DNA from 2 places in the Amycolatopsis sp. CA-211722 genome. Region 2 is predicted to be linked to the other one. Evidence: riboswitches for the same ligand, from Rfam matches in the RefSeq annotation. Region 2 holds a riboswitch; the other holds the start of a gene.
What was found. A riboswitch is a leader RNA that binds a small molecule or an ion and turns the genes downstream of it on or off. The one in region 2 is predicted to bind cobalamin.
Positions count from the first base shown of each region.

Region 1: it holds a riboswitch for cobalamin, as region 2 does, so the genes downstream of both, ACOCEP_RS37650 (peptidase) here and metE (5-methyltetrahydropteroyltriglutamate--homocysteine S-methyltransferase) in region 2, are expected to answer to the same signal.

Region 1 covers NZ_CP184752.1:8,224,099-8,238,951, forward strand. The annotation lists gene ACOCEP_RS37575 (glutamate--tRNA ligase) at 1-24, shown strand, start outside; gene ACOCEP_RS37580 (hypothetical protein) at 176-889, opposite strand; gene ACOCEP_RS37585 (hypothetical protein) at 904-1,737, opposite strand; gene ACOCEP_RS37590 (hypothetical protein) at 1,971-2,195, shown strand; gene ACOCEP_RS37595 (hypothetical protein) at 2,200-2,433, opposite strand; gene ACOCEP_RS37600 (hypothetical protein) at 2,581-2,877, opposite strand; gene ACOCEP_RS37605 (hypothetical protein) at 2,992-3,564, opposite strand; gene ACOCEP_RS37610 (TetR/AcrR family transcriptional regulator) at 3,643-4,305, opposite strand; gene ACOCEP_RS37615 (hypothetical protein) at 4,401-4,757, shown strand; gene ACOCEP_RS37620 (ECF transporter S component) at 4,690-5,577, opposite strand; gene ACOCEP_RS37625 (ABC transporter ATP-binding protein) at 5,574-7,169, opposite strand; gene ACOCEP_RS37630 (energy-coupling factor transporter transmembrane component T) at 7,166-8,278, opposite strand; gene ACOCEP_RS37635 (ABC transporter substrate-binding protein) at 8,275-9,195, opposite strand; gene ACOCEP_RS37640 (flagellar hook-length control protein FliK) at 9,192-9,770, opposite strand; gene ACOCEP_RS37645 (hypothetical protein) at 9,781-12,207, opposite strand; cobalamin riboswitch at 12,297-12,364, opposite strand; cobalamin riboswitch at 12,477-12,603, shown strand; gene ACOCEP_RS37650 (peptidase) at 12,636-13,643, shown strand; gene ACOCEP_RS37655 (helix-turn-helix transcriptional regulator) at 13,781-14,853, opposite strand, start outside.
Region 2 covers NZ_CP184752.1:5,286,790-5,301,642, forward strand. The annotation lists gene metE (5-methyltetrahydropteroyltriglutamate--homocysteine S-methyltransferase) at 46-2,319, opposite strand; cobalamin riboswitch at 2,419-2,640, opposite strand; gene ACOCEP_RS25530 (ribonucleotide-diphosphate reductase subunit beta) at 2,918-3,994, opposite strand; gene ACOCEP_RS25535 (ribonucleoside-diphosphate reductase subunit alpha) at 4,065-7,055, opposite strand; gene ACOCEP_RS25540 (acetoacetate decarboxylase family protein) at 7,279-7,887, opposite strand; gene ACOCEP_RS25545 (enoyl-CoA hydratase-related protein) at 7,884-8,723, opposite strand; gene ACOCEP_RS25550 (tetratricopeptide repeat protein) at 8,765-9,235, opposite strand; gene ACOCEP_RS25555 (MerR family transcriptional regulator) at 9,232-9,624, opposite strand; gene ACOCEP_RS25560 (NAD(P)-dependent oxidoreductase) at 9,675-10,535, shown strand; gene ACOCEP_RS25565 (TIGR03084 family metal-binding protein) at 10,940-11,734, shown strand; gene ACOCEP_RS25570 (acyclic terpene utilization AtuA family protein) at 11,731-13,428, shown strand; gene ACOCEP_RS25575 (acyl-CoA dehydrogenase family protein) at 13,425-14,573, shown strand; gene ACOCEP_RS25580 (acyl-CoA carboxylase subunit beta) at 14,570-14,853, shown strand, end outside.

The sequences.
Region 1 (14,853 bases), 2.9 Mb from region 2:
TTCTCCGGCCTCGTCGCCGAGTGACCAGGGCGGCTCTCGAACCGAAGGCCCGGCACCCCTGAGGTCACGTGACTGGATGGACGACACGCGTGACGTCCGCCCAATCTCGCGAAAGCCACTTTCGGGACGTCAGGCGTCGCGAAAGTGGCTTTCGCGACATGCTCGGCATCACCGCTCAGGAGGCGGGCAGGAACTGGTCGTAGAAGGCCGTCTTGACCGCGACGACCGCCTGCTCCGTCTCCCGGAACCGCACCCGTGCCTCGCTCGAGTCGATCAGCTGCACGAGCCGCAAGCCGAGCTGGTCGGAATGGGTGAGCGAAAGCGGGGACGCGGCGGCAAGCGGGCGGGACTTCGCGTCGTGCACGTGGTGCGGGTAGTAGAAGACGGACTTGTCGCCGAGCACCGGGCCGATCCGGCGCCACAGTTCGCCGTACTCGACGGAGACCAGCACCTCGCCCCAGAAGCGCAGGATGGTCAGCAGTTCGACGTCGGCGTGCTTCGAGTCGCCGGCCGAGGCGATCAGCTCCAGGGTGGTGTCGACGCAGGCCGTCGTGGCCAGTGACCTCCGCGACCGCACCAGCACTTCCCGCGGGACACCCAGCGCGAGGATGTCCGCCATCAAGTCCTCACGGTGCGAAGGCGTGCTGCCGGGCGAAGTGTTGTCCGGGTACTCCTCGCGGATGATCACGCGGGCGATCCGTTGCGATTGCTCGTCGGTGAGCAGGTCGATCGCCAGGTCGTAGGCCATGGTGAAGGCCAGCGACAGGAAACGCCGCTGCAGCAGGACCGTCCACAGCTCCTCCGATGAGAGCTCGGTGACGCCGCGCAGCGCCGGATGCTTCCGGAACCGCTCGATCAAACCGTCTTCGAACTCGTCAAGCTCGTGCATTTCCACACCTCTGCTCAGAAACGGATCATGTCGATGCTTCGGTTCCAGTCGGCGAGGTCGACGTCGCGGCCGATGTCCCACAACGTGTCGAGCTCGCGCTGGATCTGGTCGCCGAGCACCGTGTCGTGCGTGCCCTCGATCTCGAACTGCGGTGAATCGATCGCCAGCTGGCCGTGCAGGAACATGCTGACCAGGTAGCGCTCGTCGGCCCGGTACACCGAAACCGAGGCCTGCGAGTTGAACACCCGCACCTTCAGGTAGGCCTGACGCTTCGCCAGCCGCCGGTGCAGGCGGGCGAGGGTCTCCAGGCACTCCACGATCCCCGTGCTCACGAAGGTCTTGCCCGCGCCGTCGCTCCGGTCGAGCGCCGCTTCACGCAGCCCCACCAGCATCGAGTTCGGGTGCAGCAGCATGATGCGCACCTGGGCGCGCCGGTCGACGATCGCGGCTTCCAGTTCCTTTTCCAGCCGTTGCAGGTTGGGGATCCAGGTGTTCAGGATCGTGACCTGCTTGGCCTTCGCGACGTGCGCCGCGAACTCGTCGTCCGGAAAGCGTTTGTGCACTTCGACCACGCCGCCGTAGTGCGAACGGCGTTGGCTCGCCGCGATGGTGTCGATGTCGAGGCCGGCGAGACGATCGCGGATGTCTTCCAGCGCGCGCAACGGGGTCAGCTCGATGAGCAGCACCACGACCACACCGCTGACCATGATCAGCGTCAGCGTGGAGATGCCTTTCGGCGCCACTTTGTCCAGCAGGCCGAGCTGTTCCGCGATCCCGACCGCGAAGCCGACCACCGCCAACCCGCCGAGACTGAGCAATTCGAGCCAGCGACGCATTCTGCGGAGCATTCACCCTCCGGGATCCGGTGACCTTGGCCCTCATGTTCCCACGATGAGCGAGATCGTTGTGATCGGGGTCACCACCGTTCGTGTGACCTCTTTTCGGCCGCGGAATTCACGCGAAGAATCGAATCCGGCGCGGGAATCCGCACCCCGAAGGGCGCACGTCACAAGGCCGGTATGAAACGCGCGGACGCCGACAGACGACTTACCCGGTACGCAAGTAAGGAAAGTTGTGGTCGATGAGCCCTGATCGCGTTGTCCAGCTGCGCTGGGAGCCTCGCCGCGTGCAAGACGGCGACCGCGCCGCCTTGTCCTACCCCGGGATCTCCGTCATCCGGACCAAGTGCGGCGAAGTCGTCGGCCGTGTTTGGGTACCGGTCGGGGAAGAACCCACCTTCGCCGATGACGAGGCCTTGATCGCCGCCCTGCGCGCCGCCTGGTGCTGGACGAGACCGGCCGCCTGACCGCCTATTCGTCGCCCGCCCGGTACTTGCGCTGAAGCTCCTCGTCCTGCTCGCGCGGCGACTTTTCCGTCCAGCGCCCGTGGACGAGGTCGTTTTCCGTGTAGTCGGCACGTCGCGAGGCCCAGCCCGGCAACATGAACTTGCGCGTTCCGCCCCGGCCCCGGTCACGCAGATCGGTGACGACGGCGACGCCGATCACCACCACGAGAATTCCGAGGGCTATCCAGATTCCGACCATGGTCCGCTCCCCCCGCAGATCAGTCAGTTTCGACCAGGGTAGCGGTGAACGGCGGCCGGGCATGTCTCATTTTCCCCACGGAAAAGCCCGAACATGACGGTGCCCGGCGCCCGCGAGGTTTCGCGGGCACCGGGCACCGGGGGCGGTTCAGCCCCGGGCGTTCGGGTCGATCACGTCGCCGGCCAGCCCGGTGGCGGCGTCACCGAGGGCACCGGTGGAGTCGACGACGCCCTGACCGGCCGCGGTGGCCGAGTCGACGGCGTCCTGACCGGCGGCGGTGGCGTTTTCGGCGAGCCCCTGGCCGGTCTCGGCCAGCCCGCCGGCGGACTGGGCGACCTGGTCGGCGGCGCCGGAAAGGTCGACGCCGGTCAGTTCGCTGACCTTGTCGCCCGCGCCACCCAGCAACTCGGCGGCCTTTTCCTTCAGCGAGTCGAACAGGCTCATCTGGGGTACTCCTCAAATCGGTCGTGCGCAGGCGGCTGAACGTTCACCGTACAGGACAAAACGGGCACGGTGCGCGACCATCACCGCTCCGGACAGGTGAATGCCGAGGAGTGTTCAGTGGCAGGGCGGCCGGTAGCGATCGATCGAGAGACCGCGGAAATCGAGCCGGTTCGGCGTTTTGCCGACGAAGACCAGGCCTCGCGCCTCGGCCAGCGCCGAGGCGAAGGAGTAGCCGGGTGTCCCCAGCTCGGGCAGTGTCGTCCAGGCGTTCGCCTTGAAGCTGAAGAACTTCTTCACGAGCTTCCCGCCGGTCGACGGCACCTTCGTGAGCCACTTGTCGCCGCCGCTCCAGTGCGAGGCGGGACGCAGCTGGACGTAGAGATCGTCGGTCGCGCGGTAGGTCATCCAGAAACCGGCGGATTTCGAAAGATCGGCCTGTGCTTCGAACCGATTCCCCAGCCAGACGACGACCACGTGCCATTCCGCCTCCAGGAACTCCACCTTGGCCGCGTAACCGCCACGTTCGCGGACGAGCAGGCTGCCGGTCGGCGGCACCGTGGTGCCCTCGCCGGAGGCGAGCCAATGCTGCAACCGGTCGATCGACGGGGTGGCGCATTCACGGCCGTGCCCGGCGTTCGCGACCGCGCCAGGGCCGGCCAGCGAGGCCAGGAGCACCGACGCGATCACCGCGAGCGTACGACCGAAAGGAACCCTGGATCCTTGGCGCATCCCCGAAAGCTAGCACAGCGGGCAACGGTGCCCCGCTCAGCGGGAACTGTCCTTTATGGACAGACTGGCGAGCTCGGCGGCGAACAGCACGGCGGGGTCGAACCCCATACCGGTGAAGTGCCCGGCCAGCTCCAGCGACAGCACGCCGTGGATCCGGGTCCAGAACGTCACGGCACGACGCAGGACCGCCGAGGACACCGGCAGCCCGCCCGCCCACTCGCGATGCTCTTCGATATGGCCGTCGAACGCCGTCACCCGGCCGTCGTCCGGCGCCGCCGCGTGCACCCTGAGCAGTACGGCCATGATCTCGTTCGAGATCTCCATGGTGTCACCGGGCGCGCGATAGCCGGGGATCGGCGTTCCGTAGACGAACAGATATCGCTGCGGGTCCGCCAGCGCCCATTCCCTGATCGCGTAGGCGACTTCGGCCCCGCCGCCGGACCCGGCCGCCGCCCGGACGACGTCGGCGAGGCTCCGGTAGGCGTCGCGGACGAGATCCGTGATCAGGTCGTCGCGACTGGGGAAGTACCGGTACAGCGCCGGGCCGCTCATACCCACATGTCTGGCGATCGCGTTGAGGGACAACGCGGAGACACCCGTCGTGGCCAGCTGCTCCCACGCGTGCCGCTTGATCTCGGCGCACACCTGGGCCCGGTACTGCTCACGCGAGGTCTTCACGGCGACTCCTTCCAGACTCACTGGTTAGAGGCTATCACTTTTACTATTGACACTCACGCGGCGCCGGTTATAGCTTCTAACCAGAAGAGCCCGCGTGACGAAACCAGGAGGAACCGATGTCCACCCGGACGCTCGACCGCGAAACCACCGACCGCCGCTTCCCGCGTTCCGTCATCGTCTCGGCCTGGGCCGTGCCGGTCATGATCATCGGCCAGTTCGCGATGCTCGCGGTCGTCCCGGTCGCCCTGGTCCTGATCGGCACCCTGCGCGATGCCCGGCTCGAGGCGCTCCGCTTGGGCGCGATCGCGCTCACCGCGGCCTACGCCACGCCCCTGGCGCTCTGGGCGATCGGCCCCGAACGGGCGCGGAGCCTGTCCAAGGACATGCATCCGGTCTTCGCCGCGATCATCGTGACCGTGGGAGTGGCGTTCGCCGTGTCCTTCCACGTCCTGCGCCGGAAACAGGCTCGGTGAACGAAGGAAGCACGCCGAAGGAGGCCTTCCGTGAAGCCCGGCGCAACGTCGCGAGCACGGCGGGTCCCAGCACCAGGATCGCCACCGCGTTCGTGATCGCGCGGCCCGTGTCCCAGCCCGCCGTCGAGGTCAGCAGGGTGAACACGGCGAACCGATGCAGATTCTCCAGCAGCGGGGCGCCGGGCACGTAGGAGATGTGCCCGTCGTGGTACGGCACCTCGGCGTCGGTGATGAACGGCCAGAACCACAGGTTCATCAGGAAGCCGAAGACGTACGCGACGAGGACGCCGTACCCCACCAGCATCGCGATCTCGGCCTTGCCGGTGACGCGCCGCGGCAAAAGGCCCGCGCCCATCCCGATCCACGCCGAGCACATCATCTGGAACGGCAGCCACGGGCCGACCCCGGCGGTCAGCAGCGCCGAAGCGAACATCGACGTGCAGCCCAGCACGAAACCGAAACCCGGACCGAACACCCGCCCGGCCAGCACCAGCAGGAAGAACACGGTCTCGATACCCGCGGTCCCCGCGCCGAGGGGCCGCAGGGCGGCGTTCACCGCGGAGAGCACGCCGAGCATCGCGAGGGCCTTGGAATCCATGCCCCCTTCGGACATCTCGGCCAGCACGATGACGATCAGGATCGGCAGGATCCCGATGAACACGAACGGCGCGTCCGGGCCGTGCTGCATCGACTGCGGCTCGACACGGACCAGAAGCGGCCAGACGAACATCATCAGCCCCGCGAGCGACGCGAGACCGAGTACGCTCGCCGAGCGCGGGCCGAGCCGGACGGCCGGTGCCGTCGGGGCCGCCGCGGTCACGGGACCTCCCGCGGAAGCGCCGATCGGACCTCTTCCACGGTGAGCCACGGCTCGCCGAGGATCTTCGCGATCTGCGTGGCGAACGCCGGTGAACCGCCGAGCACCTCGCCGGTCGGGCCGTCCGAGACGACCTCTCCCTCCGCCATCACGATCACCCGGTGCGCGATCGTCGCGACGAACTCGACGTCGTGGGTGGCCACCACGATCGCCTTGCCCTCGGCCGTCAGCGAAGCGATCATCCGCGCCAGCGCCGCCTTCGCGGTGTAGTCGAGGCCGCGCGTCGGTTCGTCCAGCAGCATGATCCGCGGGGCGGCCGACAACTGCACCGCGAGTACCAGCGCGAGCCTCTGTCCCTCCGACAGGTCACGCGGATGCGAGGCGGGATCGATGCCCGGAGCGAGCCTTTCGAGCAGGTTCCGGCAATGCCCCGGCTCCGCACCCGATTCCGCGTCGGCGGCCTCGCATTCGGCGGCGACCGTCCGCAGGTACAGCAGGTCGCTCGCGGTCTGCGGCACCATGCCGACGAGCGCGCGAGCCTCGGCGCTGCTCAGCGTTTTCGGGTCCTTGCCCTCGACGGTGACCTTGCCGCCCTGCCGGGGTCCGGATCCCTGCACCGCCCACAGCAGCGACGACTTGCCGGAGCCGTTGCGCCCCATCATCGCCAGCACCTCACCCGCGCGCAGGGTCAGGTCGACCTCCCGCACCGCGACCTTCGGCCCGTACCGCACGACCACACCCGACGCGGCCAGCACCTCCTCACCGACGGCGACGCTCCGGGCGACGGGCGCCCCGAGAGGCAGCGACGAAGCGCGCCGCCGGGCGTCCCGTACCGACATCGGCAGCGGAGCCCAGCCCGCCAACCGTCCCAAGTGGACGATCGGGGGCGCGATGGGCATGTCCTTCAGCACTTCCGGCGGTGTCCCGTCGATCACTCCCCCGGTGCCGGGGACGTGGATCATCCGGTCCGCGAACGGGATCACGCGTTCCATGCGGTGCTCGGCCATCAGCACCGTCGTGCCGAGGTCCTCCACCAGCCTGGCCAGCGTCGCGAGCACCTCCTCGGCCGCGGTCGGGTCCAGCGCCGACGTCGGTTCGTCCAGCACCAGCACCTTGGGGTGCGTCGTCAGCACCGAACCGATGGCCACCCGCTGCTGTTGCCCGCCGGACAGCGTCCGCAGCGCTCGCCTGCGCAGTTCCGCGATGCCGAGCAGGTCGAGGGTCTCCTCCACCCGGCGGCGCATCACCTGCGGGCTCAGGCCGAGCTGCTCCATGCCGTAGGCGAGCTCGTCCTCGACCGTGTCGGTGACGAAGCCCGCGAGCGGGTCCTGCCCGACGACGCCGACCAGATGCGCGAACTCGCGCGGCGGCCGGGAGCGCGTCGTCACGCCGTCGACGGACACCGTGCCGTCGAGGTGACCGCCGGTGAAATGCGGGACGAGACCGTTGATCGTGCCGAGCAGCGTCGATTTGCCCGCCCCTGTCCGGCCCGCGAACAGCACGAGTTCGCCTTCACCGATGGACAGCGTCACGTCGGACAGCACCGGTTCGGCACGGCCGTGATAGGTGAAGGAGACGTGGTCGAGTTCGATCATGCGCGGGCTTCTTCTTCTAGTGCGGCGTAAGGAGGTTCGGGGGCCGGAGTCAGGAACGCGGGCAGCACGCCGATCAGCACACCGAGCAACGGCACCCACGACAGCGCCGGCCAGGACAGGTCGATCAGGGACGGGTTCATGTTCATCGGATTCACTTCCGAAGTCGTGAACAGGACGGCCGCGACGGCGATCCCGCTCACGGCGACGACGATCTCCGGCAGCTGCCAGCGATCGGGCCGGTAGCGCGTGCGCCGGACCCGCTTGCCCGCCGACCAGAACCCGATCAGGCCGACCACCAGCCCCACGGAAAGCACCGGCGCGGCGAGGTACCTGGGCGTGGAACCGTCCAAAGTGGCGTAAACGCCGACGCAGACACCCAGCAGGCCCACGATCATCAGCGTTCCCGTGATCAGCCTGGTCCGCGCCTCGGCCGGCCCCGCCCGGCCGTAACCGCGCGAGTCCATCGACGCGGCCAGCTGCAGTGAGCGGGAAAGCGCGTCCTCCAGTACCGGGATGAGGATGGTGTGGAGGGCGTTCAGCTTCTTCTTGCCCGAACCGCCGCGCAGTTTGCGGGCCCGCCGGACCCGCAGCACGCTCTCGGCCAGCTGCGGGAACACCGAAAGCGCGACGATCACCGCCGTGCCCACCTCGTACAACGCCGGCGGCATCGCTTTGAGCAGCCGTTTCGGGTTCGCGAGCGCGTTGGCCGCGCCGAGGCAGATCACCATCGCCGCCAGCCGCATCCCGTCGTAGAGCCCGCCCAGCAAGGATTCCGCGGACACGTCGCCGAAGAGCCGGATGCCCGCCGCCCATTCCGGCAGCGGGATCTCGGGCAGCCGCAGGATGATCGTGGCTCCCTCGCCGCCGCCGAACACGACGCGGAAGAACACGCGGATCGCGACGATGAACGCGCCGAGATACAGGTAGAGCCGGAACGCCAGAGCCCACGGCGCCTCACTTCGGCGGGCCACGACGACGTACCCCGCGACGGCCACGATGGTCAGCAGCAGCCACGGGTTCGTCGTGCGGGTCGCCGCGACGGCGAGCCCGAGCGCCCACACCCACCACGCGGCCGGATGCAGGTCGCGCGGCAGGAAGTAGGACGTCATCGAACTCCTTGTGCGCGTTTGCGTCTGCGCGCCATCAGGAATCCCGCCAGGCACAACGCCACTATCGCGGCGCCCGCCGCCCAGGGCGCCCAACCGCCGGCTCCGGACTCGCGTTCGATCGCCGCGTTGACGTCTTCGGCGGTCTCACCGCCGGTGAACGCGACGTTCGACGACGGGTCCTGCGCCTTCGGCCGCGCCGAGGCGCTCGGACGCGGTTTGGGCGGCGGCAGCGCGCCGGCGCTCGGACCCGCGGCGGGAGTCTCCCCCGCGCCCGGCTCCGCACCGGCCGTCGGCTGCTGGTCGTTCCCCGGCTGCGGCCGCTGTCGCTCCCCGGGATCGCCGGTGGCCGGCTTGACCTCCTCGCGCGCCACGCACGGCCGGCCCTCGGTGCCGGGCCGCACGGCGGAGATCCGCGGGACCGGGTTGCTCCGCGTGGTGGCGTTCAAGGAGAACGACCAGCCCTCGAACCCGCCGGGGGTGAAATCGCGGTTCTTGAGTCCCCACTGGCTGTAGTCCCACGCGCAGTTGTTCGAGGCGTGCCAGTAGGACCAGTAGGCCTGCGCGGGAGGTGTGTCGACACACGGCTCCCGGTACTCGCCGCGGCCGCTGACCGGGAGGTTCTCGGTCGCGGACGGGCGGTTCTCGATCCGGCAGACGAACGACTCGCCCCAGCGCTGCACCCCGGCGATCTGGAACCCGGCGCCCTTGAGCGCGTCCAGCCCGGTGCCGCGTGTGCTCTGGGGATTGCAGCGGACGATGGCCGTGCCGCCGAGTTTCTGGAAGTCCACCACCACGGTGACCCCGGTGTCGTCCTTGCAGAACCCGGGATATCCCTTGCCTTGGTCGACGGCGTGCGCGGACGGTGTGCTGGCGGCGATCAGGAAGACCGCCGCCAGCACGGGAAGGACCTTCCTCACGGGATGGCCGGGTTCCTCGGCGTGACACCGGGCGGCGGGTTCGTCGCCGCCGACTTGTTCAACGAGAACGACCAGCCCTCGAATCCGCCGGGTGTCACGGTGCGGTTGAGGGCGCCCGTGGTGCTGTAGGTCCAGGTGGTACCGGAGCCGTCGGCGTGCCAGTAACCCCAGTACGCGCCGGGGGAAGGCGTGTTGACGCACGCCTCCTTGTAGTTCGGGTTGGCCGCCAGCGGGATCGTCTCCGTCGCGGCGGGGCGGCCTTCCAGGCGGCAGACGAAGGCGAGGCCCCAGCGGGCGGTCCCGGCGACCGCGATCCCCGCGTCCTGCAACGCCTTGACCCCCGTGCGGGCGGTGCCCGGCGCGGCGTTGGGCGAACAGCGGGTGATCGTCGGCGCGGCGGTTCCGCCGTTGCCGTCCAGCTCCTGGAAGTCGACCACGACGGTGACCCCGGTGAGGGCGTCGGAGCCGGTGCAGATCCCGGCGTAGCCCTTCGTGGTGTCGACCGCGTTCGCGGGTGCGGCGGAAAGCCCGATCAGTCCGATGAGGACGGACGTCACGGCGAGCAGTCTCTTCATGGTGTTCCCCCTATTTCTTGATGAACCGGCGAAGTACGAAAACCAGGGCGATCGCGGTGAGCGACAGCAGGACGGCCAGCCCCGCGAGCCCCCAGACCAGCCACGACGGCGAGGAACTGGACTGCTCCGCGGCCAGGACCTGCGGGCCGGACGGCTTCGCCTCGGACAGCGGGAGCCGGATCGCGGGAGACAACGGCGAATCCGCCGCGGTCAGCCAGGACCGGCCGGCCACTCCCTGCGCGGCGGCCAGGCTGGTCGGGAAATCGGTCTCCCCGGCGGGCTCCTTGGCCAAACCGCCATCGGCTTGGACCAGGCCGCCCAGTGACCGCGCGGTTCCGCTCGCGTCGAGCCCGGCGATCTGCCGCGCGGCGGCGACGGCAGCGCTCAGCGCGATGTCCGGCTCCCCGCCCTCGCCGGTGATCACTCCCTCCCCGGTCGGCCGGACGCCGAGCGCGCCCACCGCGGCGACGAACGCCGTCACGCGCCGGTCGGTCCAGCCGTCGGGGCGCCTGGTCGAGGGCGTGGCGTCGGTGTGCGGACGGGCGGCGAGCGCGGTGACCGCGGCGGCGGTCGCGGCGAGGTCGCCCGAGCCGCATTCCGCGGAGTCGAGGTGCTTCGGGAAGGTTCCGTCGGCGCACTGGCGCGAAAGGAGCAGTTCGACCGCCGGACCGGGATCGGCCACGGTGGCCAGCACCGCCCAAGCGTGCCGCTCCACGGTCTCGTCGGCGTCGGCGAACGATCCGAGATCGGTGAACTTGCCGTCGGCACCGCGCAGTTTCACCAGATCTGCGCGCATTTGCCCGGCGACGTCGGCCTTCGCGAACTCGGCGACGAGCACGAGTTTCGCGAGCGGTCCGGCATACGACGCCTCGCCTTGCTCGTACGGCGCGCCGTGGGCGTAGGCGCGCACGGATTCCGGTTTCAGCAGGAACTGCGACGCGCGAGCGACCGCGTCCGGCTGCTGATCCAGCGCTCGCAGGGCCAGCACCACGTCGGCAGTGGCGTCGTAGTCGACGTAGGTCTTTCCGTCCTCGGTCACCTCGACGTGATCGCCGCCGGCCAGCCGGTTGGTCAGGTAGGCGGCGAGGCGGGCGGCCGGTGTCGCCGTGGCCGGGGTGGTGATCGCCGCCGGGGTGTTCACCCGGACGACGGCCGACGTACCGGCCTTCCTGGATTTGGGCGGCGGCGTCACCGACTTCGTCGTGGTGGTCGCCGTGGGAGCGGGGCCGACGCCGGCCGGCGGCCGGATGTCGCCCTTCGCGAGCGCGTAGAAGCCGATCTGTGACAACCCGAGCGAAGCTTGGGCACTCGCGCGGATCCAGGTGTCGAGCCCGCCGATGCCCGACGCTCGCGCGGCCTCGTAGGAAGCCGGGTCGTAGGCGATCGCGCCGAGTTCGCCCGCGAGCTTGGTGCCGGAGTCTGCGGCGTTCGCCTGCGCGGATTTGAGGTACCGCACGCCCTTGTCCACCGCCGTATCGGCGCCGCCCGCGTCGGCGAGCGCCTGGACGATCACCCCGGTGCTGTTGGTGTTCGGTGCCTCGGTGCTGACCCCGCCGCCCCAGCCGCCGCCGGGGTCCTGGTTCGCCTTGAGCCAGGAGACGGTCTTGGCGATCGGGTCGTCGAGTCCGGTCGCGCCCGCCTTCCGTGCGGCCAGCAGCGCCGAGAGCCCGAGACCGGTGGCGTCGCCGTCGGTCGGGGAAAGGCCGAGCGGCTTGCCTTCGTCGCAGGTCGAAAGCTTGTGGCCGCCAGGGGTGACGTGGTCGCCGGTCTCCTTCGTCGGGATGTATCCGAAGATGAGGCGGAAGTAGCCCTCGGAACATCGCTGGGTCAGCAACCTGTCGATGGCGATCCGGTCGTTCTCTCCCGCCGCGGCGAGCCCGATGACGCCGAGCGCCTGGCCGAACGAGTTCGCGTCGTTGTTCACCGCGCCGGTGCGCTCCGGATCTTTGGAGTAGTCGCTGACCCGGCCCTTGTCGGGGCCCGTGCGCATGATCGCGGCATGGGTCTCGGCGACCAGGTCGTGGCCGTCGAAGTTCCGGGCGTCACGGCCGGCGACCTGCGCGGCGACCAGCGTCTTGGCCAGCGAACCGCCGACGACGACCTGGTCGAATCCGGGCGCGGGAACGAACTTCTCCCAGGTGAAGTAGTCGCTCGCGTGGCCTTCGGCGTCGAGGAACTTCATGATCGGCCCGGCCTTCGCGCCGTCGCCCGAGGCGTACAGCGCGAAAAGGACGTCGAGCATCAGACCGTGGTCCGGCAGTGTGCCGCCGTTGGGATTCTCGAGCGTGCCGTCCGGCTTCAGCTTCGTCGCGAGCCAGCGGGAATTCGCCTTCGCGGCGCCGGAGTCGTTCGCGGCGGCGGCCGTCCCGGTGAGCAGTGCGGCGACGACGCCGACGCTGACGGCGAACGCCGTCGCGGCCAGGTAACCGCGGCGCATGACTCCTCCTTGCGGCGTGACGGAGGACGGCGCGGGACGCCGCGGTCACCCCTGTTTATCGCGACAGTGGTTCGTGCGTCCGCCCGTTCGGTATCCCGGCTCGCCCTGGTGAAGGGCCTACGGTTGCGCGACAGCGCCGGATTTCGACCGGCTTCCCCGTCACGGGCGGCGGTGTTCTGTTGTCGAGCCAGCCGAGGTTAACACTCGATCACCTCCGGCAGGCACCGCTGACCAGGTCGGTCACCAGGATCACATCGCCCCTTCGCGCATGGCGGTACTCTTCGGATCGTCCGATTCAGCGCGGTCGTGGGGGAAGTCCGGTGAGAGTCCGGCGCTGTCCCGCAACGGTGTGCCCTCCAGGCGAGCCCGGTCACCCACGTCGCGCGGTGTCACCGACTCCTGTCGTGGAACTGCGGGAAAGGGTTCTCATGAGACGTTTGGTTTTCGCTGTCGCCATACTGTGCGGCCTCGGGCTGGTCGCCGCTCCGGCGGCGGCCGCGGCCACCCAGAACAGGGCGGACGCCGCCGCGGGCTGGCTCGCGAGGCAGATGGCCGACGGGGAAAGGTTCGAAGCCGACTTCGGCGGCCAGAAGTTCCCCGACCAGGGTTTGACGATCGACGCGATCTTCGCGTTCGCCGCGGCCGGGGTGTCGGACACGAACGCGGGCAAGGCGATCGCGTGGCTGGCCAAACCGGAGATCACCGCGGGTTACGTCGGCGGTGGCACGGAGGCGTACGCGGGCGCGCACGCCAAGCTGTTTCTCGCGGCGCGGGTTCGCGGCAAGGATCCGGCGACGTTCGGCGGCGTCGATCTGAAGGCGGGCCTGCTCTCGCTGCTGACGCCGTCCGGCCGGTTCTCCGACCGGTCCGAATACGGCGACTACTCCAACGCCCTCTCGCAGTCGCTCGCGCTGCTGGCGCTGGACCGCACGCCCGGCGGCGCGCCCGCGTCGGCCGTGGCGTTCCTCGCGGGCAGCCAGTGCCCCGACGGCGGTTTCCCGCAGAACTTCGGCGAAGCGACGTGCGCGAGCGACATCGACGCGACCGCGACGGTCGTCCAGGCCTTGCGCGCCACCGGTGACACGGTGAACGCCGCCGAGGGCACCGCCTGGCTGGTCAGCAAGCAGCACCCGAACGGCGGCTTCGGTTTCGGCACCGACGCACCGAACGCCAACAGCACCGGCCTCGCCGCACAGGCTCTCGCCGGGCACCGCCCCGCCGCCGCCACCAAGGCGCGGGAATTCCTGCGGTCACTGCAGACCGGCTGCGCCGGCGCCATGGCGGACCGCGGCGCGATCGCCTACGACGCCACCGGCCTGAACCCGTCGACCGCCCCGCGCGCGACCGCGCAGGCGATCCTCGGGCTGGCCAGGGTTCCGCTGAGCGACCTGCGCGGCGGCGGACGTCCGCAGGCCCCGGTCCTCGCCTGCCCGTAACGTCACCTCGTGAGTGGTAAGGACGGTTCTAACCGTCCTTACCACTCACGAGCCCCGACCGGCCCTGCACCGGTGTCCCGCCGCCCGGTGGAGCAGGTGGGTGACACGCGTGTCGTCCATCCAGTCACGCGAGTTGGTCATTCGCCGGCGGCGACCCGGCGCGCGAGCTCCACGCGGGATCGCACGCCCAGTGCCGTGAAGATGTTCCGCAGGTGGTGATCCACCGTGCGATGGCTGATCACCAGCCGCCGCGCGATCTCCTTGTTCGTCTCCCCGGCCGCCACCAGCCGGGTGATGGCGTCCTGCTGCGGGGTGAGCCCGGCGAGCGACCGGTGCGGGGTGTCGACGGTCTCGCCGGTCGCCCGTAGTCCGGCGCGAGCCCGTTCGGCGAACCGGGTCGCGCCGACGTTTTCGAAGCCCCGCAAGGCATCGCGGAACTGGTCGCGGGCGTCGCGGGTCCGGCGACGCCGTCGCAGCAGGGTGGCGTACGCGAACCTGGTCCTGGCGAGTTCCATCGCGCCGCCCGCCCGCCGGTGCGCCTCGATGGCCTGCCGGAATCGCCGCTCCGCGGTCTCCGGATCCGGCGCGGTCAGCGCGTGACAGCGGTGGCTCAGCGCGAGCCAGCAGGGCTCGGCGCCCGCGACGGTCCAGCGGTCGAACACCGCCAGCGCGGCCAGCGCGCGTTCGGGCCGCCCGGAACAGACGGCCGCTTCGACGAGCTGCGGGGTGGCCAGCACCCGGATCACCGGCTGGTCGCCGGAGACACCCGAAGCGAGATCTTCGAGCCTGCTCAGCGCGTCGTCGGGCCGGTCCTCGGCCAGATCCAGACAGGCGTTCGCCCACGCGGCGACGGCGGCGGGCCTGCCGAGACCGCGTTCGGCGATCCCCTCGGCCGCCTCGTCCAGCTCCGGAACGCGGTCACCGAGCAGAGCGGCGGCCAGCCCCAGCAACGTCAGATGCTCCATCCGCAGGTTGTGCGGTGCGCGAAGGCCGTCGCGGGACGCCGCCCGCGCGCAGGGGATGCGGTCGAGCGCGATGGCCGAGAGCGACAGGTAGATCAGCGCCCACGGCAGTTCGGCGTGCCGTTTGCCGAGCCTCGCGCGGCTCACGGCGGCGGCCGCGTATTCGTGCGCCCGTTCGGCATGCCCGCGGGCGAAGGCCGCTTCGGCCGCCCAAACGGCTCCGGCGACGTCCGAGCCCGCCATCCCCT
Region 2 (14,853 bases):
CCCCTTCCCTCGGCTGAGCCGAGGGAAGGGGGCCTTCACGCGGCGTCAGGCCAGCTCGGAGCGGACCGTGCGGGCGGCCGCGACGAGGTTCCGCAGCGCGGGCTCGACCTCGGCGTATCCGCGGGTCTTCAGGCCGCAGTCCGGGTTGACCCAGATCCGCTCGGCGGGCACGGCGCCGACGGCGGTCCGCAGCAGCCCGCTGACCTCGTCCACGTCGGGGACGCGCGGCGAGTGGATGTCGTAGACACCCGGCCCGACGCCGCGGCCGAAGCCCGCCGCGCCGAGGTCGGTGACGACCTCCATCTTCGATCGCGCGGCCTCGATGCTGGTGACGTCGGCGTCGAGCGCGTCGATCGCCTTGACCACGTCGCCGAATTCCGAGTAGCACATATGCGTGTGGATCTGCGTCGCGTCGTCGATCCCGGACGTCGCGAGGCGGAACGACGAAACGGCCCACGCGAAGTACGCCTCATGCGCCGCCGCGCGCAGGGGGAGCAGCTCCCGCAGTGCCGGCTCGTCCACCTGGATGACGCGGATACCTGCCTCCTGGAGGTCGTGCACCTCGTCGCGGATGGCCAGCGCCACCTGGCGGGCGGTCTCGCCGAGTGGCTGGTCGTCGCGGACGAAGGACCACGCCAGGATCGTCACCGGACCGGTCAGCATGCCCTTGACGGGTTTGCCGGTCAGGCTTTGTGCGTAGCGTGCCCACTCGACGGTCATCGGCTCCGGACGCGAGACGTCGCCGTACAGGATCGGCGGCCGGACGCACCGCGAACCGTAGGACTGCACCCAGCCGAAGTCGGTGGCCGCGAATCCGGCCAGCCGCTCGGCGAAGTACTGCACCATGTCGTTGCGCTCGGGCTCGCCGTGCACCAGTACGTCCAGCCCGAGGTCCTCCTGAAGCCGGACGACGCGCTCGATCTCGGCCTTCATCGCGGCCTCGTAGCCCGCGTCGTCCAGCGAACCCGCCTTGTGCGCGGCGCGCGCCTTGCGGACTTCGGTGGTCTGCGGGAACGAGCCGATCGTCGTGCTCGGCAACGGCGGCAGGTCCAGCGCGGCCTGCTGTGCCGCCGCGCGCCGGGCGTAGGGGGAGCGGACGGTGTCCTCCGGCCGCAGCGCCTCCAGCCGGGCACGCACTCCGGAGTCGGCCAAGTCGGCGGCCGTCGTGCGGTCCGAGGCCGCGGCACGGGCGGCGGAGAGGTCGACGCCCTCTTCCTTCAGCGCTCGCCCGAGCAGGACGACCTCGTCGACCTTCTGCCTGGCGAAGGCGAGCCAGCCCTTCAGGCGCGGGTGAAGCCCGTCCTCCCGCTCGACGTCGTAGGGCACGTGCAGCAGCGAGCAGGACGTCGACACGCTGACCGACCGCGCGGTGCCCAGCAGGGTCGCCGCCCGGCTGAGCGCGCGAGCCGGATCCGTACGCCAGACGTTGCGCCCGTCCACGACACCGGCCAGGACCTCCTTGTCCCGCAAGGCGGGTTCGGCGGCGACGGCATCCACAAAGGACTCGTCGGTGACGAGGTCGACGGCGACCGCGTCGATCGGGGAGCGGGCGAGGACGCCCAGACCGCGACCGAGACCGCCGAAGTACCCGGCGACCAGGATCTTGGGCCGCGCGGTCTCCTTCGCGAGCCGGTGATAGGCGCGGATGAGCGCGTTGAGCTCCCGCTCGGTGCGGTCGGCGGCGAAGGCGGGCTCGTCGAACTGGACCCACTCGACGCCTTCGTCGTGCAGGCGACGCAGTAGTTCGACGTAGCCGTCGAGAAGGTTGTCGAGCAGCTCCAGCGGGCGGAAACCCTCCGGCGCGGTCTCCGACGGCTTCGCGAGCAGCAGGAACGTCACCGGGCCGACCAGCACCGGCCGGGTTTCGACGCCGATCGCGCGGGCTTCGCGGTACTCGTCGAGCGGTTTGGTGCCGGCGAGCGAGAACGTCGTGTCCGGGCCGAGTTCGGGGACGATGTAGTGGTAGTTCGTGTCGAACCACTTCGTCATCTCCATCGCCGGCGCGTCCTGCACGCCGCGCGCGGCGGCGAAGTAGGTGTCGAGCGGTGAGAGGCCGAGCGTGGTGAAGCGCTCCGGCAGCGCTCCGAACAGCTCGGTGGTGTCGAGCACCTGGTCGTAATGGGAGAACGTGTTGGAGGGGACGGAATCCAGCCCCGCGTCCTTGAGTTCGCGCCAGGCGCGGGTGCGCAGTGCGCGGCCGGTGCCGAGCAGCTCGGCCTCGTCGATCTTGCCCGCCCAGTAGCGTTCGAGCGAACGCTTGAGTTCCCGGTCCGGTCCGATCCGCGGGTAGCCCAGCACCGTCGTGCCGATTTCGGTCACAGCTCTCTCCTCGCGAGCTTGTCGTGAGAGCCCGGAGCGCGCAGGAGTGACCGCCGTTCGGTCGTGCCCATCCCACGAGGCCCGGACTCACGCACGCCGTCGGCGCGCGTACCACGGGCAGGTCTTCGGACTCGTGGGCGACTCGCTCGCTCCTACCGGCCGTCGCTTCCCGGGACGCCATGCCCAGTGCTTTACCGTGTCTCGCACGGTGACGGCTTTCGTTCCCACATACCGCTGCGGGGCAGTCCCGGATTCGCACCGGGTTCCCTGTTACCTCGACCGGCCTGGGAGGCCGGGCGAACCAGTAGCACCGTCGAGCGTACTCAGACGCGCTAGTGGCCCGCTGGACATGTGACGAACCGGACGCCACGCGTGACTAGACGGCGAACTCACGTGATTGAACGGCGAACTCGCGTGTTTGGGGGCGTAACTCGCGTGATTGGGGGCGTAACTCGCGTGTCTGGAGACGGAACACGCCGGGCGGAGGCCGCCCGGCGTGTCGTCCATATGGTCACGTGAGTTCGTCGTTCAATCACGCGAGTTACGTGTCTGATCACGCGAGTTACGTGTTCAGACACGCGAGTTACGAGTTCGGGGGTCAGTCCCAGTCGAGGGCGCCGCCCGACTGGTACTCGATGACGCGGGTCTCGAAGAAGTTCTTCTCCTTCTTGAGGTCCATCGCCTCCGACATCCACGGGAACGGGTTCTCGGTCTCGCCGAAGATCGGCGCGAGGCCGATCTGCTGGGCCCGCCGGTCGGTGATGAAGTGCATGTACTGCTCGATCAGCTCGGCCGAGAGCCCGAGCATGCCGCGAGGCATGGTGTCGCGGGCGTAGGCGACCTCGAGCTCGCACGCCTCGGTCAGCATGGTGCGGACCTCGGCCTGGAACTCGTCGGTCCACAGGTGCGGGTTCTCGATCTTGATCTGGTTGATGCAGTCGATGCCGAAGTTCAGGTGGATCGACTCGTCGCGCAGGATGTACTGGTACTGCTCGGCGATACCGACCATCTTGTTCCGGCGGCCGAGCGAGAGGATCTGCGCGAAGCCGGTGTAGAACCACATGCCCTCGAAGATCACGTAGAACGCGACGAGGTCACGCAGGAAGTTCTGGTCGGCTTCCGGGGTGCCGGTCTCGAAGTCCGGGTTCTCCAGGTTCTGGGTGTACTTCAGCGCCCACGCGTCCTTGTCCGAAATGGACGGGACCTCGCGGTACATGTTGAACAGCTCGCCCTCGACCAGGCCGAGGCTCTCGCAGATGTACTGGAAGGTGTGCGTGTGCACGGCCTCCTCGAACGCCTGGCGCAGCAGGTACTGGCGGCATTCGGGGTTGGTGATCTGCCGGTACACCGCGAGCACGATGTTGTTGGCCACCAGCGATTCCGCGGTGGCGAAGAAGCCGAGGTTGCGCTTGAGCATGGTGCGCTCGTCCTCGGTGAGGCCGTCGGGCGACTTCCACAGCGCGATGTCGGCCTGCATGGCGACCTCGGTCGGCATCCAGTGGTTGTTGCAGCCGGCGAGGTACTTCTCCCACGCCCAGGTGTACTTCATCGGCAGCAGCTGGTTGACGTCGGCGCGGGCGTTGATCATCCGCTTGTCGTCGACGTTGATGCGGGCGGCGCCGACTTCGATCTCGCCGAGGCCGGTGGCGTCGGCGGAAGCGTCAAAGGTGGTCATGAAAGCTCCAAGAGGGCGTCGTGAGTGGTAAGGACGGTTAGAACCGCCCTTACCACTCACGAGGATGTTTTTACTGGCAGGCTTCGCAGTCGGGGTCGTCGATCCGGCAGGCGGCGCCGTCGGTGGCGACGAAGTCGACGTCCGAGACCTGCGGCATCTCCTTCGGCTCCGGCTTGGCGGCCGGGGCGGTCACCGGGACGGCCGGGACCGCGGCGGCGGGCGACGGCGGCACCGCGGCGGAAGCCGACGGGGCGGGCGAAGCGGCGGGAGCCGGAGCGGCGGCGGGCTTCGGCGAAGCGGGGGCCGGGGTGGCCGAGACCGCGTTCAGCTTGCCGTCGGTGCCGCGCAGGGTGCTCTTCTCCACGTGCGTCGCGGACCGCGCCCGCAGGTAGTACGTGGTCTTGAGGCCCTTGTGCCAGGCGTAGCGGTACAGCTCGTCGAGCTTGCGGCCGCTGGGCGCGGCGATGTACAGGTTCAGCGACTGCGCCTGGTCGATCCACTTCTGGCGCCGCGAACCGGCGTCCACCAGCCACTTGGACTCGATCTCGAACGCGGTCGCGTACAGCGCCTTCAGGTCGTCCGGCACGCGGTCGATCTGGCCGAGGCTGCCGTCGAAGTACTTCAGATCCGAGACCATCACCTCGTCCCACAGCCCGCGCTCCTTGAGCGAGCGGACCAGGTGCGGGTTCACCACGGTGAAGTCGCCGGACATGTTCGACTTGACGAACAGGTTCTGGAACAGCGGCTCGATCGACTGCCCCACCCCGCAGATGTTGGAGATCGTCGCGGTCGGCGCGATCGCCATCACATTGGAGTTACGCATACCGACGGTCTTGACCCGCTCGCGCAGCGGCGCCCAGTCCAAAGTGGACGAGGTGTCGACGTCGAGCGCGTCACCCTGTCGCGCGTCGATCAGTAGCTGCATCGAGTCGATCGGCAGGATTCCCTTGCTCCACAAGGAACCCTCGAACGTCTGGTACTGGCCGCGCTCCTCGGCGAGGTCGGTCGAGGCCGAGATCGCGTAGTAGCTGATGTGCTCCATGCTCGTGTCCGCGAACTGGACGGCCTCGTCCGAGGACAGCGGGACACCGATCTCGAACAGCGCGTCCTGGAAGCCCATCAGGCCGAGCCCGATCGGGCGGTGACGCAGGTTGGAGCGGCGCGCTTCCGGGATCGTGTAGAAGTTGATGTCGATCACGTTGTCGAGCATGCGGACCGCGGTGCGCACGGTCTTCTCGAGGCGCTGGGTGTCCAGGCCCTCGGGGGTGACGTGCTTGAGCAGGTTCACCGAGCCGAGGTTGCAGACCGCGACCTCGTCGGTGGTGGTGTTCAGGGTGATCTCGGTGCACAGATTGGACGAGTGCACGACACCGACGTGCTGCTGCGGGGAACGCAGGTTGCACGGGTCCTTGAAGGTGATCCACGGGTGGCCGGTCTCGAACAGCATGGTCAGCATGCGGCGCCACAGGTCGACCGCGCGGACCTTGCGGAACACCTTCAGCTCACCACGCTCGGCGGCGGCCTCGTACTCGCGGTAGCGCTCGGCGAACGCGTTGCCGTAGAGGTCGTGCAGGTCCGGGGTCTCGTTCGGCGAGAACAGGGTCCACTGCGCGTCGGCCTCGACGCGGCGCAGGAACTCGTCCGGCACCCAGTTCGCGGTGTTCATGTCGTGCGTGCGACGACGGTCGTCACCGGTGTTCTTGCGCAGGTCGAGGAATTCCTCGATGTCCACGTGCCAGGTCTCGAGGTACGCGCAGGCCGCGCCCTTGCGCTTGCCGCCCTGGTTCACCGCGACCGCGGTGTCGTTGGCGATCTTGAGGAACGGCACGACACCCTGCGACTGGCCGTTGGTGCCCTTGATGTGCGCGCCGAGGCCGCGGACCGGGGTCCAGTCGTTGCCGAGGCCGCCCGAGTACTTCGCCAGCAGCGCGTTGTTCTTGTACGCCTGGAAGATCGAGTCCAGGTCGTCGTCCACGGTGGTCAGGAAGCAGGACGACAGCTGCGGGCGAGTGGTGCCCGAGTTGAACAGCGTCGGGGTGGACGCCATGAAGTGGAACGTCGAGAGCAGCTCGTAGAATTCGATGGCGCGGGCTTCCCGGTCGTCCTCGCGGATCGCCAGGCCCATCGCGACGCGCATGAAGAACGCCTGCGGCAGCTCGAAACGGACGCCGTCGTGGTGCTGGAAGTACCGGTCGTACAGGGTCTGCAGGCCGAGGAAGCCGAAGTCGAGGTCACGCTCGGCGTGGATGGCCGCGGTGATCTTGTCCAGGTCGAAGGTCTGGAGCTCGGGGTTGACCAGCTCCAGCTCGATGGCGCGCTTGAGGTAGTCCCGGAAGTACTGCGGGTACCGCGCGGTCATCTCGTCCTGGCTGGCCTGCTGCGGCACGCCCGCGAGGTAGCTGAGCGCCTCGCCGCGGAGCTTGTCCGCGAGCAGCCGGGCACTGACGTAGGAGTAGTTCGGCTCCTGCTCGACGAGCACGCGCGCGGCCATGATCTGGGCGAGGGCGAGTTCGTCGGCGCTGATGCCGTCGTAGACGTTGCGCTTGGTCTCGGCCAGCACCGGCTCGGCCGAAACGTCCTCGAGGCCGGCGACGGCCTCGCCGACGACGTGCGAGACGCGGGCCCAGTCGAGCGGGCGGAGCGAGCCGTCGGCCGCCTTGACGCTGATGGCGACGTCGGACGAAGCGGGCTTCTCGGCCTCGCGGGCCTTCGCGCGCTCCTCGCGGTACAGGACGTACGCGCGGGCGACCTTGTGGTGCTCGCCGCGCATCAGCGCGAGCTCGACGATGTCCTGGATCTGCTCGATGTGCAGCGCGGTCTCGGGACCGGCGTGGCGGAGCAGGGTGGTCTCGATCTGCTCGGTCAGTTCCTTGACCAGGTGGTGGATCCGCGACGAGGCGGCCGCGTCACCGCCCTCGACGGCGAGGAAGGCCTTGGTCACGGCGACCGAGATCTTGTTCGCGTCGAAGGGGGACACGCTGCCGTCCCGCCGGATGACCCGCACGGTCGCGGGTGTGGTGTCCGAGGACGAGGGTGGCCGCTGACCGGTATCGACTGACATTCGTCAACTCCAAAAGGGCGCGTTGAAGCACCACAAGGCCTCACAAGGCCGTGCGCTGCACGTTCACAAAGCTGTCCGACCACCGCTCCCGAGCGGTCTCCCCGTCGCTGGGCGGTGCCGGTTCCCAGAGACTACATGTAGGGGTCGGAGGCTGCACGTGCCCCAATGGGTGGCGTGTCGTCGGCTCACCCTGGCGGGTTAGCCGATCACGCTGAGCGGCTGGTCAACCGCCGAAGACGATCTTGAAATCGTGCAGGCAGGCGCTCAGCGCGGGCCGCTGACCGGCGAGGAAGCCGAACGGGCCGGACTCGTTGATCCGCCAGTCCGCGGCCGCCGGGCGCGGACGCGCCGTCGCCCGGACGGGGCTCCTTTTGAGACGACCGTCCAGCATTTGGACGACGTCGAAGGCCGCGGGCATCCGTACCGGGAGACTCGGGCGGGGCGTGAAAGCCGCCGTCGCGATCCAGTCTTCGTGCGTGGCCGCCGAGCCGGTGAAGGTCCGCCCGTGGGCGAAGTCGAGCGCGGCGAGATCCTTGGGGATGCCCCACAGTGCCCGCCCGCCGGCGAGCGAGACCTCGCTGTCGACCCAGATGTCGGTGATGGAGCTGGAGAGACGTTCGCCGCGGACCGCGACGGTCGCCAGCAGCTCGTGGTACTGGAGCTGTCCGGGCTCCTGGTAGTCGATCCACGCGGTGAACACCTGGGCGCGGCCGCCGAGGGTGATCGGCTCGCCGCCGCCGGGTAGCTCGGGCAGATCGCTCACCGGGACGCGCCAGACCGAGAGATACGCCTGACCCGCCAGGTTCCAGGGTTCCGGGGGATAGGCGGTCACTTGTTCAGCCACGGCAGGTAGGCGGGCTGGTCGGTGTCGACGCGCATGGAGAACTCCGGTGGTCGTTTCTGCAGGAAGGACATGACCCCTTCGACCGCGTCCGGGCTGGAGCCCAGACCGCCGATCAGCCGGGAGTCCAGTTCGTGCACCGGGAACGGCGACTCCGCGCTCGCCATCCGGTACAGCAGCTGCCGGGTCACGGCGACCGACACCGGCGACGTGGTCGTGGCGATCTCGGTGGCCAGTTCGCGGGCCTTGCCGAGCACTTCTCCGGGCTCGTGGACACTGTGGACCAGCCCGGCGGTCTTCGCCTCTTCGGCGTCGAAGACGCGTCCGCTGATCATCCAGTCGAGTGCCGTGCCCATCCCGACGAGCCGCGGGAGGAACCACGCGGACGCGCCTTCGGGGTAGATCCCGCGGCGGACGAACACGAAGCCGAACCGGGAGTCCGTGGACGCGAGCCGGTAGTCGCAGGACAGCGTGATCGTGACGCCGCCGCCGACGGCCGCGCCCCGCAGGGCCGCGATCACCGGCTTGTTCATCGTGAAGATCCGTTTCGAGCAGCGTCCCGCCGGCTCCTGCCACGCCGCGTCCGGCCCGGACTCGGGGTCGAAGTCGAAACCGCCCTGTGAGAGATCGGCGCCGACCGAGAAATCCTTGCCGTTGCCGGTCAGGATCACCACGCGGACCTCTTCGTCGCGGTCGGCCCGGTCCATCGCGTCGCCAAGTTCGTCGGCCATGCGGATGGTGTAGCCGTTGCGGGCCTCGGGCCGGTTGAGCGTGACCGTCGCGATGCGGTCTTCGACCTCGTAGGTGATTTCGGCGTACGCGCTCATGACGTGAAAGTAAGGCTACGTTGACAAGGTGTCAATAAGGCTCACTCGACGTCGTCAAGGTGGTCCGCGTAGTACTCGACCGCTCGCCGGTATCGCTGGACACCGTCGTCCGCGCTGGTCGCCGCGAGCACCTTCAGCAAGGTTCCCGCCGCCTCGCGCGCTTCGCCGACGTTGTAGAGCGCCATCGCGAGGAACGTCCTGAGCGCCGCGTCGTCCGGGAACTCGGCGAGGCCGCGCCGCAGCGTCGCGAGCGACTCGTCGTACCGGCCGAGGACGCGATACGTGCTGCCGAGCCCGACGAACACCCCATGCCTGTCCTCTGTGGACAGACCTTCGCCCGCGAGCGCCTGCTCGTAGAACGGGGCGGCTTCGGCTTCCAGCCCGGCCGAATCGTGCGCCCACGCGGTTTGGTAGGCGATCACGGCGTCCCGCGGATTCTTCCCGGCCAGCTCGATGAGCCGCAGGCGTGCCTCGGCGGTGCCCTGCTCCCGCAGCCGGATCGCCTCGTTCACGCGGCCGTGCCGTCGAACGGCGGGTAGTTCTCGGCGCCGACCCGCTCGGCCACGACGATGTACTCGGCCAGCGCGTCGCGCGACCGGGACAGCTTGGCCAGCTGCTCGTCCACGCGGGCGAGCCGCTCGTGCATCGCGGCCAGCAGTTCGGGGCAGCCGATCAGCTCGGGCTCCTCGCCGATCGCGCAGGGGAGCAGGTACGCGATGTCCTCGGACGAGAGGCCGGCGGCGAGCAGGTGACGGATCTGCCGCACCCGCAGCAAAGCCGTCTCGTCGTATTCGCGGTAACCGTTCGAACCGCGGCTCGCCTCCAGGAGGCCTTGGGCCTCGTAGTAGCGCAGCTGGTGGGCGTTGACGCCCGTCCGGTGACTCAGTTCACCGATCTTCATCGCTTTCCCCACTTGACCTTCATACCGGTATCAACGTTGACGATCGTGCCATGACGAACAACGAGAACACCCCGATTTCGGTCGTCGGCCTCGGTCTCATGGGTACCGCGCTCGCCCGCGCGTTCCTGAAGGCGGGGCATCCCACGACCGTGTGGAACCGGACGGCCGCCAAGGCGGATTCCCTGGTGGCGGAAGGCGCGCGGCTCGCGCCGGCGATCGGCGACGCGCTCGGCCCGGACGGCGTGACGATCGTGTGCCTCACCGACTATTCCGCCGTGCGCGAACTGCTCGGGGACGCCGGGCTGGCGGGCACGACACTGGTCAACCTGACCTCGGGCGACTCCGCGCAGGCGCGCGAGACCGCGGTCTGGGCCGAAAAGCGGGGCGCCCGGTACGTGGACGGCGCGATCATGGCCATCCCGTCGTCGATCGGGACCGAAGAGGCGGTGATCCTGCTGAGCGGACCAGTGCCGGACTTCGACCTCGGCGCGCTCGGCACGATCAGCCATCTCGGTGAGGACCCCGGCCTCGCCTCCCTGTACGACGTCGCCGGGCTGACGATGATGTGGAGCGTCCTGAACGCGTGGCTCCAGGGCACCGCGATGCTCAAGACGGCCGGTGTCGACGCCGCGACGTACGCGCCGTTCGCGCGGCAGATCGCCGCCGGGGTGGCGGACTGGCTGCCCGGCTACGCGGAGCAGATCGACAAGGGTTCCTTCCCCGCCGAGGTGTCGGCGCTGGAGACCGACGCGCGTGCGATGGCGCACATGGTCGAGGAGAGCGAGGGGCTGGGCGTGAACGCCGAACTGCCGAAGCTGATCAAGGCGATGGCCGACCGCGCGATCGCCGCCGGGCACGGGGGTGAGCAGTACCCGGTGCTGATCCGGGAGTTCGAGCGGCCGGGGAGCTGAGCTGTCCACGCTGTCCGTGATGTCCGTGAGGATTCAGTGTCCCCAATGTGGCATTGGGGACACTGAGCGTCTCCAATGCCACATTGGGGTCGCCGGACTGGTCCCCGCTGTCCGTGAAGGTTCGGCCGAGGACACGATCAAGCGTCCTTGTGCTCGCGGCTGGACCGGATCGTCCCTTCGGACGGGTGACATTGGGTGAGGGGTGTGTGGGAATAGGGACGTTGAGTGTCCCTATTCCCACACACCCTCACTCGGTTCCGGCCGCGAGGCCGGACCGTGTGGATTTCAGGTCATCTGACGCACCGGAATCCACACAGGGAGTGCCATGGCCCGAGAAAACAATCAGGCGTGCTTGATTTTTCCGGCCCGGGGTGCCAGCCTGAGGGAGACGCGAGGAGGCGGGCATGGCTGACCTTGGCGTGATCCTTGGGGATCTCGCGGCGGAATCGCAGGCCATCGACGACGTGGTGGCGGAGCTGCCGGCGTCGGACTGGGCGAAGAAGACCCCGGCCGAGGGCTGGACGATCGCCCATCAGATCGCTCATCTGGCCTGGACGGACAAGAAGGCGCTGATCGCGGCGCGCGGATCCGAGGCCGAGTGGCAAGCCGAGATCGAAGGGCTCCTCGCGACGGGCGAGTCCTACGTCGACGACGGCGCGGCAGAAGGCGCGAAGGCGTCGCCCCGCGAGCTGCTGGAGGAGTGGCGCGCCGGTCGCGCGGAGCTCGCCGAAGCGCTCGCCGCGGTGCCCGACGGGCAGAAGATCCCCTGGTACGGCCCGCCGATGAGCGCCGCGTCCATGGTGACGGCGCGCCTCATGGAGACGTGGGCGCACGGTCAGGACATCTATGACGCGCTCGGCCTCGAACGGGAGAACACCGCCCGGATCTGGCATATCGCCCGGTTCGGCACCCGCACCCGCGACTTCGCCTACAAGCTCAACTCGCTCGCCCCGCCCACCGAGGAGTTCCGCGTCGAGTTGACCGCGCCCGACGGCACCACCTGGGCGTTCGGGCCCGAGGACGCCGCGCAGCGGCTCACCGGCAGCGCGGCCGACTTCTGCCTCGTGATCACCCAGCGCCGTCATCCCGCCGACACCGACCTGGTCGCCACCGGCGAGGACGTCGAGGAATGGCTCGGGATCGCGCAGGCCTTCGCCGGGCCTCCCGGCGCCGGGCGCAAACCGGGGCAGTTCGCGTGACCCCGGCTCCGATCAGGATCGGCAACGCGTCCGGGTTCTATGGCGACCGGTTCTCCGCGGTCCACGAGATGCTCACCGGCGGCCCGCTCGACGTGCTGACCGGCGACTACCTGGCCGAGCTGACCATGCTCATCCTCGGCCGCGACCGGATGAAAGACCCGAACCGCGGGTACGCCAAGACCTTCCTGCGCCAGATGGAACAGAATCTCGCGCTGGCCAAGGAAAAAGGCGTCAAGATCGTCGCGAACGCGGGCGGGCTCAACCCCGCCGGGCTCGCGGACGCCCTTCGGGAACTGGCCGCGAAGCTCGACGTCGACGTCGCGATCGCGCACGTCGAGGGCGACGACCTGATCCAGCGCGCGGAAGAGCTCGGCTTCGGCAAGACCTTGACCGCCAACGCCTATCTCGGCGCGTGGGGGATCGCGGAATGCCTGAACGCGGGCGCCGACATCGTGGTGACCGGCCGGGTCACCGACGCGTCGGTGATCGTCGGCCCGGCCGCCGCGCATTTCGGCTGGGCCCGCGACGACTACGACGCGCTGGCGGGCGCGGTCGCGGCCGGGCACGTGATCGAATGCGGCACACAGGCCACCGGCGGCAACTACGCCTTCTTCACTGAGCACGAGATCGGCGTCCCGGGGTTCCCGATCGCCGAGATCTCCGCCGACGGCTCCAGCGTGATCACGAAACACCCCGGCACCGGCGGTGTCGTGAACACCGGAACCGTTACCGCGCAACTGCTCTACGAGATCACCGGCGCCCGTTACGCCGGGCCGGACGTCACGACGCGGTTCGACACGCTGACCCTCACCGAGGACGGCCCGGACCGCGTCCGGATCAGCGGCGTCACCGGTGAGCCGCCGCCTCCGACGCTCAAGGTCTGCCTGAACGGGCTCGGCGGTTTCCGCAACGAGACGACGTTCGTCCTCACCGGGCTCGACATCGAGGCGAAAGCCGCTCTGGTCAAGGAACAACTCGAAGGCGCGCTCAAGGCCCGGCCGCCCGCCGACGTCCGGTGGACCCTGGCCCGCACCGATCGGCCCGACGCCGAAACCGAGCAGCAGGCGAGCGCGTTGCTGCACGTCGCGGTGAAGGACGCCGATCCGGAGGTCGCGGGGCGCGCGTTCAGCGGCGCGGCGATCGAGCTCGCGCTGGCGAGCTACCCGGGCTTCCACGTCACCGCGCCGCCCGCGGCCGCCTCGCCCTACGGCGTTTATCGCGCCGCTTTCGTTGAAGCGAAAGAGGTACCGCACGTCGCCGTCCTGCCGGACGGAACGCGCCGCGACATCGCGCCCGCCGTCGAGACCCTTCCTCTGTCCGAAGTGGACGAATCCGCCCTGCCCGCGCCGTTCACGCAGGCCCAGGTCCGCCGCGCGGCGCTGGGCAGGGTGGTCGGTGCCCGCAGTGGCGACAAGGGCGGCAACGCGAACGTCGGCGTCTGGGCACGTTCCGACGAGGCGTGGCGCTGGCTCGCGCACCGGCTGACCGTCACCGAGTTCAAACTGCTGCTCCCGGAGACCGCGGACCTCGAGGTCCGGCGGCATCTGCTGCCGAACCTGCGGGCGGTCAACTTCGTCGTCGAAGGCATCCTCGGCGAGGGCGTCGCGTCGCAGGCGCGGTTCGACCCGCAGGCGAAGGCGCTCGGGGAATGGCTGCGCTCCCGCGAGATCGACATCCCGGAGGCCCTCCTGTGACCGACCCCTTCGCCACGCCGGAACGCGCCGAACTGCGCAAGACCGTCCGGCGGTTCGCCGAAACCGAGATCCTGCCGTACCTCGACGAGTGGGAGCGCGAGGGCGAGTTGCCCCGCGACCTGCACCGCAAGGCCGGGGAGCTCGGGCTGCTCGGCGTCGGCTTCCCGGAAGAGGTCGGCGGTGGGGGCGGCGACTACCTCGACGCAGTCGTCATCGCCGAGGAACTGCACTACGCGGGCGGTTCCGGTGGCCTGTTCGCCTCGCTGTTCACCTGCGGTATCGCCGTCCCGCATATCGCGGCGGCCGGGGATCCGGTGCAGATCGAGCGCTGGGTCAGGCCGACGCTGGAAGGCGCCAAGATCGGCTCGCTCGCGGTCACCGAACCCGACGGCGGCTCCGACGTCGCCGGGATCCGCACCACCGCGGTGCGAGAGGGCGACGAGTACGTCATCAACGGCGCCAAGACCTTCATCACCTCGGGCTGCCGCGCCGACTTCGTGACCACCGTGGTCCGCACCGGGGAAGCCGGCGCCCACGGGATCTCGCTCATCGTGGTCGAACGCGGCACGCCGGGCTTCACCGTCTCCCGCAAGCTGGAGAAGATGGGCTGGCTCTGCTCGGACACCGCCGAGCTGTCCTATGTGGACGCCCGCGTGCCGGCGGAGAACCTGATCGGCGCCGAGAACAGCGGATTCGCGCAGGTCGCCACGCAGTTCGTCACCGAACGGGTCTCGCTGGCCGTGCAGGGCTACGCGCACGCGCAGCGAGCTCTGGACCTGACGCTGGACTGGTGCCGCCTGCGCGAGACCTTCGGCCGTCCGCTGATCTCCCGTCAGCTGGTGCAGCACAAGCTCACCGAGATGGCCCGCAAGATCGACGTCGCCCGCACCTACACCCGTCAGGTGGCCCAGCGGCACGTCGCGGGCGAAGAGGTCATCGCCGAAGCCTGTTTCGCGAAGAACACCGCCGTCGAGACCGCCGAATGGGTGGTCAACGAGGCCGTGCAGCTGCACGGCGGACTCGGCTACATGCGGGAGTCCGAAGTGGAGCGTCACTACCGTGACGTGCGCATCCTCGGCATCGGCGGCGGGACCAACGAGATCCTCACCGGCTTGGCCGCGAAGCGATTGGGATACACCGCATGAGCACGATACGGTCCACAGTGGACACGCGGAGCGAGGAGTTCGCGGAGAATCGCGAGTCCATGCTCGGCAAACTCGCCGAGATCGACGGCGAGCACGCCAAGGCGATCGCGGGCGGCGGTGAGAAGTACGTCGCCCGGCACCGCAAACGCGGCAAGCTGCTGGCCCGCGAGCGGATCGAGCTGCTCCTCGACGAGGACTCGCCGTTCCTGGAACTGTCGCCGCTGGCGGCCTGGGGTTCGGACTACCAGGTCGGCGCCAGTGTGATCACCGGCATCGGCGT